DNA from 3 places in the Paenibacillus sp. GCM10023250 genome. Region 1 is predicted to be linked to each of the others. Evidence: predicted binding sites of a transcription regulator. Region 1 holds the regulator's gene; each other region holds the start of a gene.
What was found. Region 1 encodes LexA, which represses DNA repair genes until DNA is damaged. Its sites were predicted from a motif close to CGAACATATGTTCG; they were not measured.

Region 1 (6,691 bases):
CCGATCCGTGAGCCGTACATCGCCTATATGCAGGGCGGGCTGACATACGCCCATGTCAAATACGGGGTTCTGAATGCTCTATCCGTCCTTGCCGAGCGAGAGTTGATTGTAATTAAACCTCACACAAAACCTCACACAACTTGACATGTTTTTGGCATGGCGGTACAATGAGAGCATACAATCAGTTACTGGAAGGTTGATGCGACATGGGTGACGAAATTCGCAGGAATATGGCGCTCTTTCCGATCGGCATCGTGATGAAGCTGACCGACTTGACCGCCAGGCAGATCCGGTACTACGAGCAGCACGAGCTGATCGTACCCGCCCGTACTTCCGGCAATCAGCGGTTGTTCTCATTTAACGACGTCGAACGGCTGCTGGAAATCAAATCGTTGATCGAAAAAGGCGTCAATATCGCCGGCATCAAGCAGGTCATGAATCCGGTCTCCAAGGAATCGGAGGACGCCACGGTCGTCAGCGAACTGTCGGAAGTGAAACGGCGCGAGCTTTCCGACGCGCAGCTGCACCGCCTGCTCAAACAGCAGCTGTTGGAGAAGAGACCGGGCAAGGCGTCTTTGATCCAAGGCCAGCTGTCCCGTTTCTATAACAAAAAGTAACGTCGCGCGACGCCGCAAGATTCGCACAATACTACGAAGACTGAGGAGATGATCCCGTGAGCTATACGAAAGATGACATTCGCCGCATCGCCCAGGAACAGAACGTCCGTTTTATCCGTCTGCAGTTCACCGACTTGCTCGGCACGATCAAGAACGTCGAAATTCCGGTCAGCCAGCTGGATAAAGCGTTGGACAACAAAATGATGTTCGACGGCTCGTCCATCGAGGGCTACGTACGTATCGAGGAATCCGACATGTACCTGTATCCGGATCTGGACACGTGGGTCGTCTTCCCATGGGTGGCCGAGGACCGCATCGCGCGCCTGATTTGCGATGTGTACATGCCGGACGGCACGCCGTTCGCCGGCGATCCGCGCGGCATTTTGAAGCGCGTGCTGAAAGAGGCGGAAGAGCTCGGCTTCACGTCGATGAACGTCGGTCCGGAACCGGAGTTCTTCCTGTTCAAGACGGACGCGAACGGCAATCCGACGACCGAGCTTAACGACCAAGGCGGCTACTTCGACCTCGCGCCGATGGATCTCGGCGAGAACTGCCGCCGCGAGATCGTGCTGACGCTCGAAGAGATGGGTTTCGAGATCGAAGCGTCCCACCACGAAGTGGCGCCGGGCCAGCACGAGATCGACTTCAAATACGCGGACGCGGTCAAGGCGGCCGACCAAATCCAAACGTTCAAGCTCGTCGTCAAGACGATCGCCCGCCAGCACGGCCTGCACGCCTCGTTCATGCCGAAACCGCTGTTCGGCGTCAACGGCTCCGGGATGCACTGCCACCAGTCGCTGTTCCGCGGCAGCGAGAACGCGTTCTACGATGAAAGCGACAAGCTGGGGCTCAGCCAGACGGCGCGTTATTATATGGCCGGCGTCCTGCGGCACGCCCGCGCGTTCGCAGCGATCACGAACCCGACTGTCAACTCGTACAAGCGTCTGGTGCCTGGCTACGAAGCGCCATGCTACGTGGCATGGTCGGCGAGCAACCGCAGCCCGATGATCCGTATTCCGGCTTCCCGCGGCGTCAGCACGCGCATCGAGGTGCGCAACCCGGATCCGGCGGCGAACCCGTATCTCGCGCTTGCTGTCATGCTGAAGGCCGGCCTCGACGGCATTCGCAATAAGCTGCCGCTGCCTGCGCCAACGGATCGCAACATCTACGTGATGACCGACGAAGAGCGGATCGACGAAGGCATTCCGAGCTTGCCGGACGACCTGAAGGAAGCGCTGACGGAGCTGCTGCGCAGCGAAGTCATGGTCGACGCGCTGGGCGACCACGCGCTGGCGCACTTCTACGAGCTGAAGGAAATCGAGTGGGACATGTACCGCACGCAAGTCCACGAGTGGGAAAGAGACCAGTACCTGTCGTTGTACTAAGTTTCACGCGAAGCAGAACCGAACCCTTTGGCGCCATTGGCGCCGAAGGTTTTTTTGTCGTCGAAGGCACGTTGGGACCGGGATGAAGCTTAGCGCTTATACAGGACAAAGCTCTTCGAACGGGAGAACCGCTCCCGATCGATCCTCCGCACTGGGACGTTCGCGGCCGCATAGTATGCCCTATCCGAGTACGACGAAAGGGTGTGGCACCGATGGCCGGGAAAACGAAGGCGAACGGCGGGGCGTTCAAGGTGAGCGGCTCGACGCTGTCACGCGTGGCTGCCGTCATGGTTCCCTTCTATACGAAAATCGCGACGAACCGCTGCTTCGCACTGCGATGGTCGAAGGCGGTAAGGCGGGGCGATCTCAACACGCTGCTTCGGTTGTTCAAGTCGGTGACGACGTTTACGAAACGGGACGGGTTCTCGACGAACGCGATCGGGTATTTCGTCGATATCGGATTCCCGGATCCGATCAGCACGTATACCAACGGCACGACGATTCCGCCTGGTTCGACGCAGTTCACGTTCTCGACGCCGATCCATCAAGCGATCGCGCGAGCCGTGCTGCCATTCTACCGGGCGCTCGCCCGATCGACAGCTTACGCGGCCGCGGTAGCGGCGGCGATTAACGGCAATCGGCTGGCGACGGTTCGCTGCCTCGTTCGACGAAAAGTGAAGACCGCGGCGCTCAAGTCGGTGCGGATCCGATTCTCCGGCGTCGAATTGAACTTTAAATACCGCAGCAGCCCGTTCACTTACCGTAACCTATTGTTCCGGGAATTAGGAGGTTAGGTGACATCTGCGATTCATGCGGGCACCAAGCACAAAAAAGGGGCAGCCGCCGCGCTCGTGAAAGCGGGAGGCTGCCCCTTGCTTGTTAACCCATTAATGGATGTCGCGGAAGAGTCCGATGACCTTGCCAAGAATGCTGACATTGCGGAGCCGAATCGGTTCCATCGTGGCGTTCTCTGGCTGCAGGCGGATATGATCCTTTTCTTTGTAGAAGGTTTTGACCGTGGCTTCGTCTTCTTCCGTCATGGCGACGACGATATCGCCGTTGTTCGCGTTCTGCTGCTGGCGGACGATGACGTAGTCGCCGTCGTGAATGCCCGCCTCGATCATGCTCTCGCCGATGACATTCAGAATGAAGACCGTATCGTCGCCGACTTTGTCTGCCGGCAGCGGGAAGTAATCCTCGATGTTCTCCGTCGCGGTGATCGGCACGCCGGCGGTAACCTTACCGACGACCGGCACTTTGGCGATCGCGAGCGGGAACGGAATCTCGTTGCCCTCGCCGTCCAGAATTTCGATCGCGCGCGGTTTGGTCGGGTCGCGCCGGATCAGGCCTTTCTTCTCCAGCCGGTCCAAGTGGCCATGAACGGTCGAGCTGGAAGCAAGTCCGACCGCTTCGCCGATCTCGCGCACGGAAGGGGGGTAACCTTTATCCCGGACTTCCGTCTTGATGAATTCTAGGATCGCCTGCTGGCGGGTTGAAAGTTTCGACACCGGAATCACTCCATAAGGTTCATTTGTGTAAAATTATAGCACAGAACCGGAGTTCGTACAAACATAAGTTCGAGAAACACAGGTTCGCATCGAATGGCGAACAAATGTTCTAAAAAGTGATTGACGCCAAACGGATGTTCGTGTTAAGCTGAGTGCATAAACAGAACAAATGTTTGGGGTGCTGATGATCATGCAAACAATCTCGACATACTCGACTGCTTATACCAATAAGAAACCCGCCGTTCGCAAAGCGAACGTATCGCGCAAGGAGCGCGCCATTGAACGGCTGTTGCTCCGTCTCGCCGCCGCCTCGCTGTTTTTCGTCCTGCTGTTCGTTGGGCTCACTTTAATGAAGGGACACGCGGACAGCGACCTTCCCGCCGTGCCGGCGGAAGGCGAGCAGACCATCGTTGTCGGAGCCGGCGATACGCTGTGGGACATCGCCAGCAGCGTGCGCAAGGAAGGCGAAGATATTCGCCGAACGGTCTACGATTTGCAGAAGCGGAACAATTTAAGCTCCTCTTCCTTACGGGCTGGCCAGACGCTCATTATACCTGCGGAAGACCGGGAGTAGCGCCGGGCATAAGCAGACGACGAAGACCGAACGCATTCGTTCGGTCTTTTCTTCCGTTCGGTGATGTCCAGCTCTGCGAGGAGGCTGCCTTGCCTTGACAATGACCGTTATAAAATGTCAAAGTAAAGGATGGGATATTGCCCGAAGGACGAGAGGAGAAGACCTGCATGGAGAAAATCATCGCTCGCATCAACGAGCTTTCCCGAAAGAATAAATCGGTCGGGCTGACGGCGGAGGAGCTTGCGGAACGCGACGAGCTGCGCCGCATCTACCTGGACAATTTCAAACGCAACTTCCGCAACCAGCTGGATACGATCAAGTGGGCGGAAGACGAAGAAAACGACGATTCCATCAAGCATTAAGCGAATATTCGAGGAGGGGTAACCGAATGCGATATCGGCTATTGGGCCGCAGCGGTCTTGCGGTGTCGGAACTCTGCCTGGGCACGATGACGTTCGGCAACACGACGAGCGAAGCGGATTCCATCGCGATGGTCCATGATTTCCTGGACCGGGGCGGCAATTTCCTGGATACCGCGAACGTATACGTGCAGGGCAAGTCGGAGGAGATCGTCGGCAAAGCGATCAAGGGCCGGCGCGCGGAAACGGTGCTGGCGACGAAGGTCCGGTTCATGACAGGCGCGCACCCGAACAGCGGCGGCGTCTCGCGCAAGCATATCATGGACGCGGCGGAAGCAAGCCTGAAGCGGCTGGACACCGACTACATCGACCTCTATCAGGTGCATGTCTGGGACCACGCGACGCCGATCGAAGAGACGCTCCGCGCGCTGGACGACTTGATCACGGCGGGGAAAGTTCGCTACATCGGCTGCTCGAATTTCTTCGCGTGGCAGCTGATGAAGTCGCTGGCCGTCAGCGACCGCGAGCGTTACGCCCGGTTCGTGTCGATTCAGCCGCAGTACAGTCTCGTAAGCCGCGAGATGGACCGCGAGATGATGTCCTTATGCCTGGAGGAGAACGTCGGCGTCATTCCGTGGGCGCCGCTCGGCGGTGGGTTCCTGACGGGCCGCTACACCCGCGAGGAACCGTCCAGCGGACGCTTGACCGCCAAGCAGGGCGAGAGCTCGTGGGCGCTGCGCGCGTCCGACAAAAACTTCGCCGTACTCGAGGCGGTGCAGTCCGCGGCAAAGGAATTGGGCAAGACGCCGGCGCAGGTCGCACTGGCCTGGCTGCTGCGGCGCGAAGGCATCACATCGCCGATCTTCGGGGCGAGCACGCTTGCGCAATACGAAGAGAACATGGGCGCGGCCGGCTGGACGATGCCGGACGAGATATGGAACGCCCTCGACGAAGCGAGTGCGCTTCCGAGCGAATATCCGAACCGGTTCATCGCCAAATTCGCCCGTCCGTTCTGACCGTGCGTTTACATAGGAAGAAGCAAGTGAACGAGAGATGGGTTTGCATCATGTTGAGGGGGTTCATTCGTGTCCAGATCGTGGCAGCGTAAAGTGCAAAAAAACCAGGAATTAATCAACAAACAGCGAAAGAAGCGCGGAGAAGCCCCGTTAATGGCCGCCGCCAAGTCCGGAGGCGCGGCTGGGGTGGACACCTTTAAGGGACGCAGTTTTTTAATGCCGGCGTTCCTGCTGCTCTTCATTCTGTTCTACGTGATCGTGACGGTCACGTCCGACGCGTTCAAGCAGGGCGATACGATGTTCTGGGTGACGATCGGGTGCTACGTGCTGCTCGCGGGTTTGTTCGTCCTGCGCCGCCCGTATCTGGCGGTCGGCCGCGATTTCGTCCGTTCCCGCCGGTTCACGGGGGATCGCAACATCTACGTCAGCAACATCAAGGGTATCAACGCGCAGAAGGGCTACATCGTCATCGAGCAGCACAAGGGCGGCAACTGGGTGTTCTCCCGCGTCATGAACCGCTATCCGACGGAGCAAATGGCTTCGCGCTTGAAAGTCTTCGCGGAACAGAACGCAATTCCGTTTACCGAAAAATAACCAGAGTGGAGTGCAACAGGAACCATGGCCAAACAAGCAGTTTTGTTCGATCTGGACGATACGCTCCTATGGGACGACCGCAGCGTGCAGGAAGCGTTCGACGCGACCTGCGCGGCGGCGGCGGCCCTTACCGGCGTCGACGCCAGAGCACTGGAGGAAGCCGTCCGCCGCGAAGCGCGTGCGCTCTATGAATCGTACGAGACGTTTCCGTTTACGAAAATGATCGGCATTAACCCTTTCGAAGGGTTGTGGGCGAACTTCCTGGAAGGTGAGCAGGAGGAGTTCCGCAAGCTTGGAGCGCTCGCGCCCGGTTACCGCAAGGACGCATGGACCCGCGGCCTGCAGGCGCTCGGCGTGAATGACGAAGCGCTAGGCGCCGAGCTGGCGGAGCAGTTCCCGGCGGAGCGGCGCAAACGGCCGTACGTGTACGAAGAGACGTTCGAGGTGCTTAACGAGTTGAAAGGGAAGTACAAGCTGCTGCTGCTGACGAACGGTTCGCCGGACCTGCAGCGCGAGAAGCTCGCCGGCGTGCCCGACATCGTCCCGTACTTCGACCATATCGTGATTTCGGGCGAGTTCGGCAAGGGCAAGCCGTCTGCGGACATTTTCCGTCATGCGCTGGAGCGGCTCGGCATCGA
Region 2 (6,691 bases), on a different contig from region 1:
CGGCAGCGGCCCGTCCGGCCCGAAGCCGATTTCGAGCCCGACCGGGCGGAACTGCGCCCGGCGCGCATGTTCGCCGAGAATGACCGCGGCCTGACCGATAATATCGCGCAGCTTGCGCGCCACGTACTGGTGGCGGCTGCTGCTGAGCAGAATTTGCGACTGCAGCCTCGCCGCCAGCTCGCCGACGATCGCCGCGCAATGCTCGCGCAGCTCCTCCGGCGTCAAGGAGCCCCAGCGGTCGCCGAGCGTCTCCGTGAGCCGGCTGAGCGCGGCATGGAACAGCTGCCCGATGTCCGGCGCGGCCAGCTTGTACTGCGCCCGCTCGCGCAGCCGCAGCCCGTGGATGGCGAAATGCTGGAATGGGCAGGAGACGAAGCGCTCCATCCGGGAGACGCTGCCTCGCAGCAGCTTGCCATACAGCCGGTCCGCCGTCTCGCGGGACAGCGCGGGCTCTTCGTTTGTGTAGTGCAGCGAGCCGGCGAGACGGCGCAGCTTGTCCTGCCATGCCGGCCGCGCGGCGAACCAATTGTACGTCTCCCACCACAGCGGGGCGATCGCCGTCCCGTGCCGCCATGCCCGCAGCTGCGTCACGAGGTACGAGAGCGTCCGTTCCGGATGCGCCACGAACGAGCGCTGCTCGTCCGCGGACATACCCGATACGGGTTCCATGGCGGCGCCCGTTTCCGCCAGCCCTGGAAACAGCCCTTTCACATGCCGGATGACCTCGGACGGCAGCAGGCTCTTGCCCTCTTCGTCAGCCAGCGGCCAGCTGATCCACAGATGCCGGCTCGCGGTGGTCAGCGCGTTATAGATCATGAACCGCTCGTCCAGCAGCTTCCGGCGAACGCCCGGCGCCATGACGAGGCCGCCGCTCTCCATCGTTTCCCGCTCCTGCTCCGTCAGCACGCCGTCCTCCTGCATCCGCTGGGGCATGACGCCGTCGCTCGCGCCGAGCAGGTAGCAGACGAGAATGTTGCCGGAACGCGTCCGGTCGATGCTGCCGATCAGCACCTGGTCGAGCGATGGGGGCACCGCAGCCAGCTTCAGACTCTCGAGCCCGGTCTCGACCATGCCGGCGAACAGCTCGAGGGGCAGCGCCTCCGCGCCTGTCATCTCCGTCAGCTGGTCGAGCAGGTCCATCACGCCGTCCCACAGCTGCCGGTGCTCCCGCGCGCGCAGCGGATTGCCCGCGGCGGACTCCCTGCGGCTCCAGCGCTCCAGCCGGTCAGGCGCGTCGACGGCCATCAGCAGCCGGTACAGCGCCTCGCACATGCCCCGGACGTCCTGCGCCTTCTTCAGCTCGCGGACGAACTTGCGCAGGACGGGCACGACGGCTTCGCGCGCGGCCATGACCGCTTCGAATTCGCGGCGCTCGCGTTCGCCCGCCTCGGCGGGTTCGCCTTCCAGCGTGTCCCGCGCGAGCGGCTTCCACTGGCTGGCCGTCAGCCATTTGTTGCCGTTCATGCCCGTCGCGAGGGCGTAATTCTCCAGGAGGTCGAACGTTTCCCGCGTGACGCTGCCGTCTTCCGGCAGCAGCAGCTCCGTCTTGACGCAGCGGAACACCGCCTCGAACCGCCAGCCGTACGTCGCGATTTCGAGCGCGGACCGGACGAATTCGACGAGCGGGTGATGCAGCGCGGCGTTCTTCTGATCGAGGAAGAACGGGATGCCGTAATCGGCGAAGACCGCCTTGATGTAGTCGTTGTAATCCGGAGCGTTGCGCACCATTACCGCGAGGTCGCGGTAGCGCAGCCCTTCGTCGCGCACCCGGCGGACGATGTCCCGGGCGGCGGCCTCCACCTCGGCGCGCCGGCCGGAAGCGGCGTGGAGGGAGATCTCCCCGTCCGCCAGCTGCTCCTCCGGCAGCCGCAGCGGCGTCCGGCCGCCGCGGCCGTAATGCCGCTCGACGTGGGCGAGCATCGGAACGTCCTTGAACCGCCACGGCGTGTCCGTCAGCAGCAGCGGCTCTTCGACGTCGACGCCGTTGTTCGCCGCCAGCTCGCGAAGCTTCAGGAACGTCTCTGCCGTCGGGCGGAACAGATCCAGCTCGTGCGGCAAGTCCCCGATGCCGTAATGCTTGTCCAGGCACAGCGTGACCGTCATGTGCTTCGCGTGCTTCATGAGCGCTTCCAGTGCCTCGAGCTCCTTCGGCGTGAAGCCGTGGAAGCCATCGACCCAAATCTCGCAATCCCGCATCGACGGCGCTTCGCGCAGCCCTCTCGCCAGCCAGCTCAAATAATCCTCCGCATCTATGTACAAGCCCGCAAGCTCCCGCTCCAGCCGGTCTGCGATAAGCTGCAGGTCGCCAAGCTTCCGCCCGAGCAGCGAATGGCGGCTCCCCGCGAGCCCTTGCTCCCCGAACGCCCGCAGCGCCTCGGCGTCGATGCCGTACCTCTTCCATTCCGTCATCAGCTCGCCCAGCCGTTCGATGAACCCGTGCTGGCTCTCGCTGCCCTGGAACAGCTGCAGCTCGCCCTTCAGCCGGGAGACGATTTTGTAGAGCAGCATGTTTTTGCCGTCTTCGCCGATCGGCGTCAGCGCCGTTCCCCCGGTCTCCTGCATGACCCGGAACGACAGCCGCCGGAAGCTGAGGGCCTGCGCCCGGATCGTCCCCTTCAAGGGCGAATCCGGCCTGCCGAGCAGCGCGTACTCCGTTTGGAAGGTCGCCTGCTCCGGCACGAGCATGACGAGCGGCGGGCCGTCGGGCAGCTCCCGGATCCGGCTCGTAATGGCCGAGAGGCAATGATGGGTCTTCCCCGCGCCCGAACGGCCGAGGACAAAACGAAGCGCCATGCGCCCACCTCTTCTTTCTCGCAATCGATTCTACTATCGGTTGTTCTATTCTAGCATACCGGATGCGGTCCTTTCACCCCGAAAAGCGAATATTTGTTCGATTCCGCCGCAGGTAAATCCTGCTCGGCGCCGGTTGGCCCGAATATCGCGGCGAGCGCAAAAAAAAGAGCGGCCCTCGGGGGAAGCCCCGGGGGTCCGCTCTTGCTCGGTCGGTTATCGATTGTCTGGTTCATGCCGCTCCTCGCCGCCGGCCTCTTACTTGCTCCGCACTTCGAAGATGGCGAACTTCAAATAGTGGCCTTCGTTCACGCCGAGAATTTGCGGATGATCCTTGCCCGCCGCGCGCCATTCGATGAGCCGCAGCGTTTTGCCGGCATCTGCCGCCGCCGCCTGGATCGTCTCCAGGAACAGCTCGGGCCGCATGTGGTACGAGCAGCTGGCCGTCACGAGGTAGCCGCCTTCGTTCACCAGCTTCATGCCCTGCAGGTTGATGTCCTTGTAGCCTCTCACCGCGCCTTCGACCGCGTGCTTCGTCTTCGCGAACGCCGGCGGGTCGAGAATGACGACGTCCCACTTGCGGCCGGACTCCCCGCTCAGCGGCTTCGACGTGTCGACCTTCGCGCCGCTGCCGGCCCTGCCCCGCTCCAACCGCTCCTCGATGCCCTTCGCCTGCTCGCGCAAATACGCGAATGCGTCCGCGACCACGAACTCGACGCGGTCCGAGAATCCGTTGCGCGCGACGTTGCGCTTCGCCGTCTCCACGGCGTGGGCGGAGACGTCGAGGCACGTCACCTTCTTCGCCCCGTATTTGCACGCGTGCAGCGTGAAGCTGCCCGTGTGGGCGAAGCATTCCAGCACCGTCGCGCCGTCCCAGTACGGGAACGTGACGACTTTGCCGTTTGCGTTGACCGGCACGAGCCGGCGCTCCTCCAGCTCGGCGATCGTGCCGGTATCGTCGGCCTCCGCGGCTTGCTCCTCCGCGGGCTGCTCGACGAGCCGGATGCCGCTGCGCGCGCCCCAGCCCGTCATGAGCGGCGCGATCGACGCGCGGTTCTCGCGCTGGTCGAAGAAGTAGCCCGTTTTCTGCCCTTCGACGATGTCGACCTCCAGCTTGAGGCCGTTTTCCGTAATCTCCACGATGCGCGGACATTCTCCGTAGAGCACGCCGGTCCGCTCCTCGAGCCCTTCGAGGGCGCGCACGGAGACGTCGCTCCGTTCGTAGATGCCGTCCGGCTCGAATACGGCGACGAGCGCCGCCACGAGCGCGTCCCGGGCAGCCTCCATCCCCAGCGTCAGCAGCTGGACGACGAGCACGCCGCCGAACCGGTCGACGATGAGCCCCGGGAGAAAATCCGCTTCGCCGTATACGAGCCGGCAATCACGGCCGTTCACGAAGCGCCGCCGGTGCTGCTCGCATTGCCGGAACCGTTCCGCGAAAAAGGCTTCGTCCATCGCTTCGACCGGCCTGTAGGCGACGATGCGCACCGCGATCTGCGAGGCAGGGTTCCAATAGCCCGTCGCCAAATACCGTCCCTGGTGATTGACGACGTCCACCAGGCCGCCGGGCGCGCCTTCGCCTTCGATCCGCTCGATCTCGCTCGCGAAAATCCACGGATGGCCGCCTTCCGTTCTTTTTTTCCGTTCTTTCTTCAATACCGCTCTTGCGCGTTCCATCTCTGCCTCCGCCTCTTTCGCCCCTGAAATGCTTGTCATGCTTGTCTCGCCGTTCGCATATGTATCGTTACCTGATAAACCGCCGGATTGTATCGCGTCGTCGAATCGTATAGTCGAATCAGCCAGACGCCGTCCTTCCTTCGTTTGCCGCATATCCACCGTAAAGGAGCTTGCCCGATGATGCTGTTTACCATCGCGCTGCCGATGCTCGGCGGCTTCGCCTTATTCCTGTCCGGCATGCGGACGATGGAGCTCGCCCTGCATCGTAGCGTCGGCCGCAACCTTCACCGCCTCCTGGAACGTTTCACCTCCACGCCGCTGCACGGACTGTTGGTCGGAACCGCGACGACGGCCGTCCTGCAGAGCAGCACGGCCGTTACGGTGATGGCGATCGGCATGGTCAACGCCGGCCTGCTGACGTTCCCGCGCACGCTCGGCATCGTGCTCGGCACGAATATCGGCACCTGCCTGACCACGGAGCTGATCGGCTTGAACCTGGGCCGCTTCGGCCTGCCGCTGCTCGGCTGCTCGTTCGCACTCTGGCTGCTGACCGCGCTCTTCGGCGAAATGGAATTCGGCCGAAGCAGCGCCGCGATGCGGCGGATCGGGCGCGCGATCGTTCCGCTGCGCACCGGCGCCGTCGTCACGGGCGGCTTCGCCCTGCTGCTCGTCGGCATCGCGCTGATGCAGTCGATCGCGCCGGCCGTCCAATCGACGCCGTTCTTCGAAGCCTTCCTGCGCCATGCGGAATCGAGCGTCCTCTGGGGACTCGCGGCCGGCGTGGTGCTGACGGCCATTATCCACAGCGGCGCGGCCGTCATCGGCATCGCGATGGGTCTCGCCGAATCCGGCGTCATGCCGGTCGAAGTCGGCATTGCCATCGTGCTCGGCGCCAACGTCGGCACCTGCGTCACCGCGGTCATCGCCGCGATCGGGGGCACGCCGTCCGGCCGGTTCGTGGCCTGGTCGCACGTGCTGCTGAACGTCGGCGGCGCCGCCATGTTCGCCCCGTTCACGGCGCAGCTCGGGCAAGCCGCGGCCTGGTTGACCGCGTCCCCCGCCAGTCAGATCGCGCACGCGCAGACGATGTTCAATATCGCCTGCTCGCTGCTCGCGCTGCCGATTTGCTACCACCCGCGGCTCCGCCGGTTCCGGGCCGGTTGACGCGGCGCAGCCCGGGCGCGCTCCGGTGCCGTATTAATGGCCGTCCATGAACGTGAACCCCAGCAGCCGCAGCGCGCCGCCCAGAATCCGGTCATTATTATTGTAGCCGGACTGCTTCTGCCTGCGCCACGCTTCCGCCGGCTCGAACCATTCCACGCCGCGGATCTCCTCCACCTGCGCCTGCAGCTTGCCGCCGACGGCCTCGACGAGGTAATAATGGACCTCTTTGTCGACAAGACCTTTGGCCTCATGGCTGTACCGATACTTGATCTGATCGATCGGGGACACGATCTTGCCTAGAATTCCGGTTTCTTCCGAAATTTCGCGCAGGGCCGTTTGTTCCACGGTTTCGCCCGGTTCCATCTTGCCCTTGGGCAGCGAGATTTTGCCGTAGCGGTCTTGTATCAGCTGAATTTGAAGCTCGCCGTTCACCCGGCGAAATACGACGCCCCCGGCTGAAATTTCTTTCATATGTGTCTCCCCTCCGCCATCTCTGAATCGGCTCGGTATGTAGAGCAAGGATTCCTGCCTGCCTCGCGGGCGGGAACAAGAATCCTTGCGGGTAAACATGTTCGGTTCGTCAGGCTTGCAGCGCCTGCGGCAGCGGCTTGCGCTTGGCTTCCTCCGCCCGCACCGCGGTCGCGGCGCGTTCAGCCGCCGGCGTATGCTCCTCCAGCACGCGGACGAGCACGCCTTGGCATTCGTTGACGCCGGCTTCCGCGATCTTCACCCGGCACAGCTGGCCGATAAGCGATTCGGCCCCGTCGAACGCGATCTGAATGTAGTTGTCGGAGTAGCCCATGACGCGGCTCTCGCCGTCCGGCCCCTTAAGCCCGCGCTCCGGAATGACGTCCAGCACCTGGCCGACATAGCGTTCCGCATACTGCAGCTGCATGCGCTCCGACAAGTCGATGAGCTGATGAACGCGCTCGTTCTTCACCTCTTCGTCGACCTGGTCCTCCATCCGCGCGGCCGGGGTGCCCGTACGCTTGGAGTACGGGAAGACGTGCATTTCTGCGAATCTGAGCTTCTCCATGAAGTCGTAGCCGTTCCGGAACAT
Region 3 (6,691 bases), on a different contig from region 1:
ACGACGGGATCCCGGAAATAGGTATGGATGCTCTCGGCCACGATGCCGCCCACGTCGGGCAATCCGACCAGCTCTTCAATCTCCGCGGCGCGGACGGCGGCCAAGCTGCCGAAATGGTCCGCGAGCATCTTCGTCGTCGCCTTGCCCGTGTTCGGGATGCCGAGCGCGAACAGGAACGCCGCCAAATCACGGTCCTTGGACTTCTCCAGCGCCTCGAGCAGCTTGCGGGCCTTGCGGTCGCCGAAACGGTCGAGCCCGATCAGATTATCATACGTCAGCTCGTATAGATCCGCTGGATCGCGCACCCCGCATTCGTCGAACAGCTGCTCCGCTGTCATGATGCTGAAGGATTCGATATCCATCGCGTCTCGCGAGGAGAAATGCGTAATGCGTCCGACCGTCTGCGGCCGGCAGCCAAGCTTGTTGCCGCAGAATAGGTGCGCGCCGCGAAGCTCGAGCGGCGTCCCGCAGGACGGGCACGCCGTCGGCGCGACGATTTCCCCGCCTGGCTCATCGTCCGCCTTGCCCAGTATCTCGGGAATCACATCGTTGGAACGCCGAATGAACACATGCGTCCCCAGCGCGAATTTGAGATTCTTGCGTTCGATGTCGCCGATGTTGTTGAGCGTGCAGTTCTGGACCGTCACGCCCGCGAGATCGACGGGCTCGACCCGCGCGACCGGCGTGATTTTGCCGGTGCGACCGACCTCCCACGAAACGGACTCCAGCACCGTCGTCGTCTCTTCGGCCTCGAACTTGTAGGCGACCGCCCAGCGCGGGAATTTATCGGTGTAGCCCAGCGCCTCGCGGGTGCGCATATCGGTCAGTTTCACGACCGCGCCGTCGATCAGGAAATCATGTTCAAGGCGGCCTGCGGCCACCCGCTCAAGTTCGGCCTGCACCTCTTCGATCGTCGACCAGTAGGTCGTGTACGCATTGACCTTAAACCGGTTGTCCTTCAAGAATTGAATCATCTCTTGATGGGTCTCGAACGAAACGCCTTGCGCGTAGCCGACATTATAGAAGAACGCGTTCAGCTTCCGCTCCGCGGTGATCCGCGGATTCTGGTTGCGCAGCGCGCCGGCGGCGGCGTTGCGCGCGTTCTTAAGCGGCTCCGCCGCTGTCCGGTTGTACGCTTCGAGCACCGACAGGTTCATGATGCCTTCGCCCTGCACCTCGATCAGGCCGGTATGCGGAATGGCGAGCGGGATGGAACGAATCGTCTTGACCTGCACCAGAATGCCTTCGCCGACGACGCCGTTGCCGCGCGTGGACGCCTGCACGAGCTTGCCGCCGTCATAGGTCAGGTTCAGCGTGAGGCCGTCAAACTTCAGCTCGACGACGTAGCCCGGCTCGGGCAGCGGATCCGCCTCCGGATTCTTCGCGTTGTAATCCGCGATCGCTTTGCGCACGCGCGCGTTCCAGGCGATCAGATCCTCGGCGTCCTGCGCCTTGTCGAGACTCCACAACCGCGACAGATGGCGGTGCGGCTCGAAGCCTTTCAAAATCTCGCCGCCCACGCGCTGCGTCGGCGACTCCGGGTCCACCATGCCGGTCAGCTGCTCCAGACGGACGAGCTCGTCGTAAAGCGCGTCGTACTCCTTGTCGCTGATCGTCGGCCGATCGAGCGTATAATAGTTATGGTTATGGAGCGCGAGCTGATCGACCAGCTCGCGCATGCGCGCCAGCTGGGCCGGATCGGCGTTATTCCCCGGTTCCATCGCGATCGTCATTGACGTCCTCCCTCTCATCCTCGTTACTGCGTTCGTTATGCTTTCGTAATCGGCGCGAAGCTTGCCAGCAGCTTCTTCAGCCCCACCGGCGCCGGGAACGCGATTTGCAGCTCCTTATCGCTGCCCGTACCGCGGACGGATACGACCGTGCCAATGCCCCACTTGCCGTGGGATACTTTGTCGCCCGCGGCAAAATCGCCGGCGGCCGCGCCGCCCGCGCCGCCGCCAGCAGCACCGCGCGCAGCATCAGCCGGCGTGGTCACGCGCACGCCGCCGCCCGCGGGCGCGCCGGGGCGCGGCCCGGACGGCGCGGCTCCGCCGCCGTAGCCGAACCCGCCGCCTGCCGCCCCCGGAGCGCTCCCGCGGCTGCCGCCGTAGCCGAACCCGCCGCCTGCCGGTCTGCCGCGGCCAACCGCCGAAGCGTCGTTCTTGAGCTCGTCCGGCACTTCCTTCAGGAAGCGCGACGCCATATTGGCGTTCGTCCGGCCAAACAGCGTGCGCGTCCGCGCGCAGGTCAGGAACAGCTGCTTCTCCGCGCGGGTAATGCCGACGTACGCGAGGCGGCGCTCCTCTTCGAGCTCATCGTTGTCGTTCAGCGCGCGGCTGTGCGGGAAGACGCCCTCCTCCATCCCGATGATGAACACGATCGGGAATTCCAGGCCTTTGGCGCTGTGCATCGTCATCAGAACGACGGCGTCCTTCACGCCGCCCTCCGGCTCCTCCGCGTCCATCGTGTCGATGTCGGCGATAAGCGCGAGGTCCGTCAGGAACGAGACGAGCGACTTGTCTTCGTTGCGCTTCTCGAAGTCCTGCGTCACGGACAGGAACTCGTCGATGTTCTCGAGGCGCGCTTTCGATTCCAGCGTGTTCTCGCGCTCCAGCTCCTCGCGGTAGCCACTGAGCTCGAGGATTTTCTCGGTCAGCTCCGTCACGGACAAGTATTCCACCATCCGCGTCAGGTTGAGGATGATCTCCCGGAACTCCGCGAGCGCCGCGCGCGCGCGCGCCGTCACGTCGAGCCAGTCCAGCTGCTCCAGCAGATTGAAGACGGATACGCCGCGAAGCCCCGCCTCGTCGAGCAGCTTGCCCACCGTCGTATCGCCGATGCCCCGCTTGGGCACGTTGACGATCCGCTGGAAGCTGATGTCGTCGTCCGGATTGGAGATCAGCCGCAGGTACGCGAGCAGGTCCTTGATCTCTTTGCGGTCATAGAACTTCACGCCGCCGACGATCTGGTACGGAATGTCGGATTTGATCAGCGTTTCCTCGATGACCCGCGACTGGGCGTTCGTCCGGTACAAGATGGCGTGATCGGCGAATTTCTTCCCTTTGTTCACTTGCTGCCGGATCTGGCCCGTGACGAAATAGCCTTCGTCGTGCTCCGTGTCCGCCTGATACACCGTGATCGACTCGCCCTCGCCCTGATCCGTCCACAGCTTCTTGTCCTTGCGGCCGGTGTTCAGCTTGATGACGGCGTTCGCCGCGTTCAAGATATTCGACGTGGAGCGATAATTCTGCTCGAGCAGAATCGTCTTCGCTTCCGGGTAGTCTTCCTCGAAATTCAAAATATTCGTGATGTCCGCGCCGCGCCAGCGGTAGATCGACTGGTCGCTGTCGCCGACGACGCAGATGTTGTGATGCTTGTCGGCGAGCATTTTGCACAGCATGTACTGCGCACGGTTCGTGTCCTGATACTCGTCGACGTGGATGTAGCGGAATTTGTTCTGATAGAACGTCAGCACGTCCGGCTCGTCCTTGAACAGCTGGATCGTCTTCATGATCAGGTCGTCGAAGTCGAGGGAGTTGTTGCTCTTCAGCTTCTTCTGGTAGAGGGTGTACACCTTGGAGACGATGCCGTCGAAATAGTCGCCGATCTTGCGCTCGAACTGCTCCGGCGAGACCAATTCGTTCTTGGCTCCGCCGAGCGCCGCCTGCACGCTCTTCGGCTCGAACTTCTTCGTGTCGATGTTGAGCTCCTTCATGCACGTCCGGATAACCGACAGCTGATCGGCGGAATCCAGGATGGAGAAGCTGCTCGTGAACCCGATCCGGCCGATGTCGCGGCGCAAAATCCGCACGCACATGGAGTGGAACGTAGACACCCAAATATCTTGCGCGACCGGCCCGACAAGCACGCCGACCCGCTGCTGCATTTCCCGTGCCGCTTTATTCGTAAAGGTAATCGCCAGGATGCTCCACGGCGCTACGCGTCTCTTCTCGAGCAAATAGGCGATGCGGTGCGTCAGCACGCGCGTCTTGCCGCTTCCCGCCCCCGCCATGATAAGCAGCGGTCCTTCCGTCGCCTGAACGGCCGCGCGCTGCGGCGGATTCAGCCTGCCGACAGCCTGATCGATGCTGAAATCATTGGTCATAATGAATGAAAACTCCTTTGCTTTGTTCGCCTTTGTTCGCCTATTTCCAGTCTAGACAACCGCTCGGGCCGTGTCAATTAGAATCGGATGGGCGATCGAACGACAAAACGGCCGTGAAAAACGAAAATCCGTTCGTTTTCACAGCCATAAATGTGTGCGTCCGCTTGCGTTAGCCGAAGGGCGGCACGTCCGCCACCGCCGCGACCGTCGAGAGCGCCGCTTCCAAGTCGTCGTAGATCACGTTGCCGACGATGACGGTATGGGCTGCCTCCGCGGCCAGCCGCGCTTTCTCGGGACCATCGATGCCCCCGCCGTAAAAGATCCGCGCGCCCGTCGTCATCTTCGCCGCGCGCTTGACGAGCGCCATGTCGCCGAATACGCCGCTGTACTCCAAATAGATGATCGGGAGCCGCATGAGCCTGTCCGCCATATAGAGATGCGCCGTCACGGTTTCTGCGTCGAGGGACGAACGCGCGCCCGTCAGCTTGGCGGCCTCGGCGTCCCCGTTCAAGATCAGGTACCCCTCCGCCGACGTCTCCTCCCACGGGATGAACGCGCCGAACTTGCGAAGCGCGCCGATCTGGCGGCCCGTCGTCCATTCCGAGCGGTCCGTGTTCAGCACGAGCGGCACGAAATAGTGGTCGAAGCCGGGCACCGCCGCTTCCTCGCTGGACACCTCCAGCGCGCAGGGCACCTCGTAGCGCCGGATGCGCGACATGAGGTCCACCGTGTTGTCGAAAGTCACGCCCGTCGAGCCGCCCACGATGACGGCGTCCGTGCCGGACATGCAGATCGCGTCCAGCCGGTCATCGTCGATCTCCCGGTCGGGGTCGAGCTTGAACGCGTGCCGCCATTTTTTGTAAATCGCCGTTTGCCGGTCCATGTCAGCCTCCATCGTCGTGTCGCGTCCGTTCGTTCGCGGCGTTAAAGATTAAGCGCCTCAATGCGTTGCATCACCGCGAACTCGTTCGGGTAAATCATCATGTATTCCGTCAAGCCGACCATGCGGAACAGCTTCTCGTAATGGGGCGTGACGCCCCAGGAGAACGCGTGAACGCCCGCCTTGCTTCCCATGCGGGCCAGCCGGATCAGCACGGCCATGCCGCCGCTGTTGATATAGACCACCTTCGATAAATCCAGCGCCAGAAAGCGAATGCCGCGTCCCAACTCCGTTTCCTGCTCCAAGCCCGCGATGAGCTTGGCTTCCGCCGACTTGGTCAGATCGCCGCTCAATTCGAGCACCATGCCGTTCGGAAACTTGCGCGTATGCATCATGAACGGTTGTTCCGCCATTCGGTTCCACTCCCTTTCTATATCGGCTGCCCGTCCGGCGTATCCGTGGATTTGCGCATGAAGTAAAGCTCGGTGTAAAACCCGCGCTCGTCGCGGCCCGTCGTCCAATAATCGGCAAGCGTGTCGATCATGACCAGCCCCCAGCCGCGCGGGTCCTCGGATTCCAGCTTCTTGCGCATCTCGTCCTCGTCCCGGGAGAGACGGGGAAAGTAGCCCCCGCCTTCGTCGTACACGCGGCAGACCGCCAGCATCCCGCCGATCTGGGCAATGAGCGTTACGTATTTGTTCGGCTGCAGCTTGTTGCCGTGTTCAATGGCGTTAATCATCGCTTCGCAGACCGCGGTTTGCACGTCTTCGCGAATCTCGCACTCCGGCCAGCGCTCCGCGATCCAATCGCCGAGTTTGAGCGCGATGAGGCGTTCGTCGCCGAGCTTGCCGCGCAGCGACCACTCCCGCGACATGAACGGGTTGTCGAACGCGCTGGCCGCAGCCCCCTGCTCGCCCGAAGCCAAATTCAGCTTCGCGAGCGCGCTCCGGTATTCGCCGGCCAGCTCCAGCACGACGACCGTCCGGTCGTCCTGGCCGGGGCCGCTTTCCTTGTCCATGCGGGCCAGCCAATCGTCGACGACGGCGGCGAGGTCCGCGGCGGGCTTCCAGGTCGCGATCTCGGCCTCCAGGCCGTCGAAGCTGTACATGTCCCCTTGCCGGTTCACGGCTTCGATCAAGCCGTCCGTATACAGCAGGAAGCGGTCGCCGTCCTCGAGCCGCAGGCTGATCTCCTCGTACGACGCTTCGGGGTCGATGCCGATCGGCAGCGAACTGCAGTCCACCGCCTTGAAGCTGCCGTCCTTGGCGACGACGTACGGGGACAGATGTCCCGCGCTCGCGTATTGCACGTGGTTGTTCGTCAGATCGATTACGCCGACACCGATCGTCACGGAGCCTTCTTCGCCCATCGCCTCGCACAGCTGCCGGTTCATGCGCGCGAGCACCTCGGAAGGGCTGCCGTTGCGGCGAATCTCCGAGCGGAAGACGAGCAGCTGGGCGGACATGAGCAGCGCCGCGGGCAAACCTTTGCCGGACACATCGCCGATCATGACCGCGAAGCGGCTCGGCCCGAGCGAGACGACGTCGAAGAAATCGCCGCCGACCACCCGGTAAGACTGGCAGCGCGCCGTGATCCGGTAGGCGCCGATGGTCAAGTCGCCGGGCGGCAGCAGCTTCTGCTGCACGTTATAGGCCAGCTTCAGCTCGCGCTCTAACGATTCGTACTCGCGGTTGATCCGGGTCTGA

Region 2: a site for LexA is predicted at 2,880-2,893, ahead of addB (helicase-exonuclease AddAB subunit AddB). Genes of this name have one in related genera too.
Region 3: a site for LexA is predicted at 4,227-4,240, ahead of pcrA (DNA helicase PcrA). Genes of this name have one in related genera too.

What each region holds. Positions count from the first base shown of each region.
Region 1 is NZ_JBHSHY010000008.1:78,780-85,470, forward strand. Features, by position in the region: gene ACFPB1_RS09400 (aminotransferase class I/II-fold pyridoxal phosphate-dependent enzyme) at 1-144, shown strand, start outside; gene ACFPB1_RS09405 (MerR family transcriptional regulator) at 207-617, shown strand; gene glnA (type I glutamate--ammonia ligase) at 674-2,002, shown strand; gene ACFPB1_RS09415 (hypothetical protein) at 2,215-2,796, shown strand; gene lexA (transcriptional repressor LexA) at 2,890-3,510, opposite strand; gene ACFPB1_RS09425 (LysM peptidoglycan-binding domain-containing protein) at 3,701-4,084, shown strand; gene ACFPB1_RS09430 (DUF896 domain-containing protein) at 4,252-4,446, shown strand; gene ACFPB1_RS09435 (aldo/keto reductase) at 4,473-5,459, shown strand; gene ACFPB1_RS09440 (hypothetical protein) at 5,646-6,053, shown strand; gene ACFPB1_RS09445 (HAD family hydrolase) at 6,078-6,691, shown strand, end outside.
Region 2 is NZ_JBHSHY010000025.1:71,762-78,452, reverse strand. Features, by position in the region: gene addB (helicase-exonuclease AddAB subunit AddB) at 1-2,793, opposite strand, end outside; gene ACFPB1_RS18730 (class I SAM-dependent rRNA methyltransferase) at 3,049-4,467, opposite strand; gene ACFPB1_RS18725 (Na/Pi cotransporter family protein) at 4,645-5,631, shown strand; gene ACFPB1_RS18720 (NUDIX hydrolase) at 5,665-6,102, opposite strand; gene mtaB (tRNA (N(6)-L-threonylcarbamoyladenosine(37)-C(2))-methylthiotransferase MtaB) at 6,212-6,691, opposite strand, start outside.
Region 3 is NZ_JBHSHY010000070.1:782-7,472, forward strand. Features, by position in the region: gene ligA (NAD-dependent DNA ligase LigA) at 1-1,733, opposite strand, end outside; gene pcrA (DNA helicase PcrA) at 1,769-4,105, opposite strand; gene ACFPB1_RS26740 (heptaprenylglyceryl phosphate synthase) at 4,275-4,988, opposite strand; gene ACFPB1_RS26745 (STAS domain-containing protein) at 5,030-5,398, opposite strand; gene ACFPB1_RS26750 (ATP-binding SpoIIE family protein phosphatase) at 5,416-6,691, opposite strand, start outside.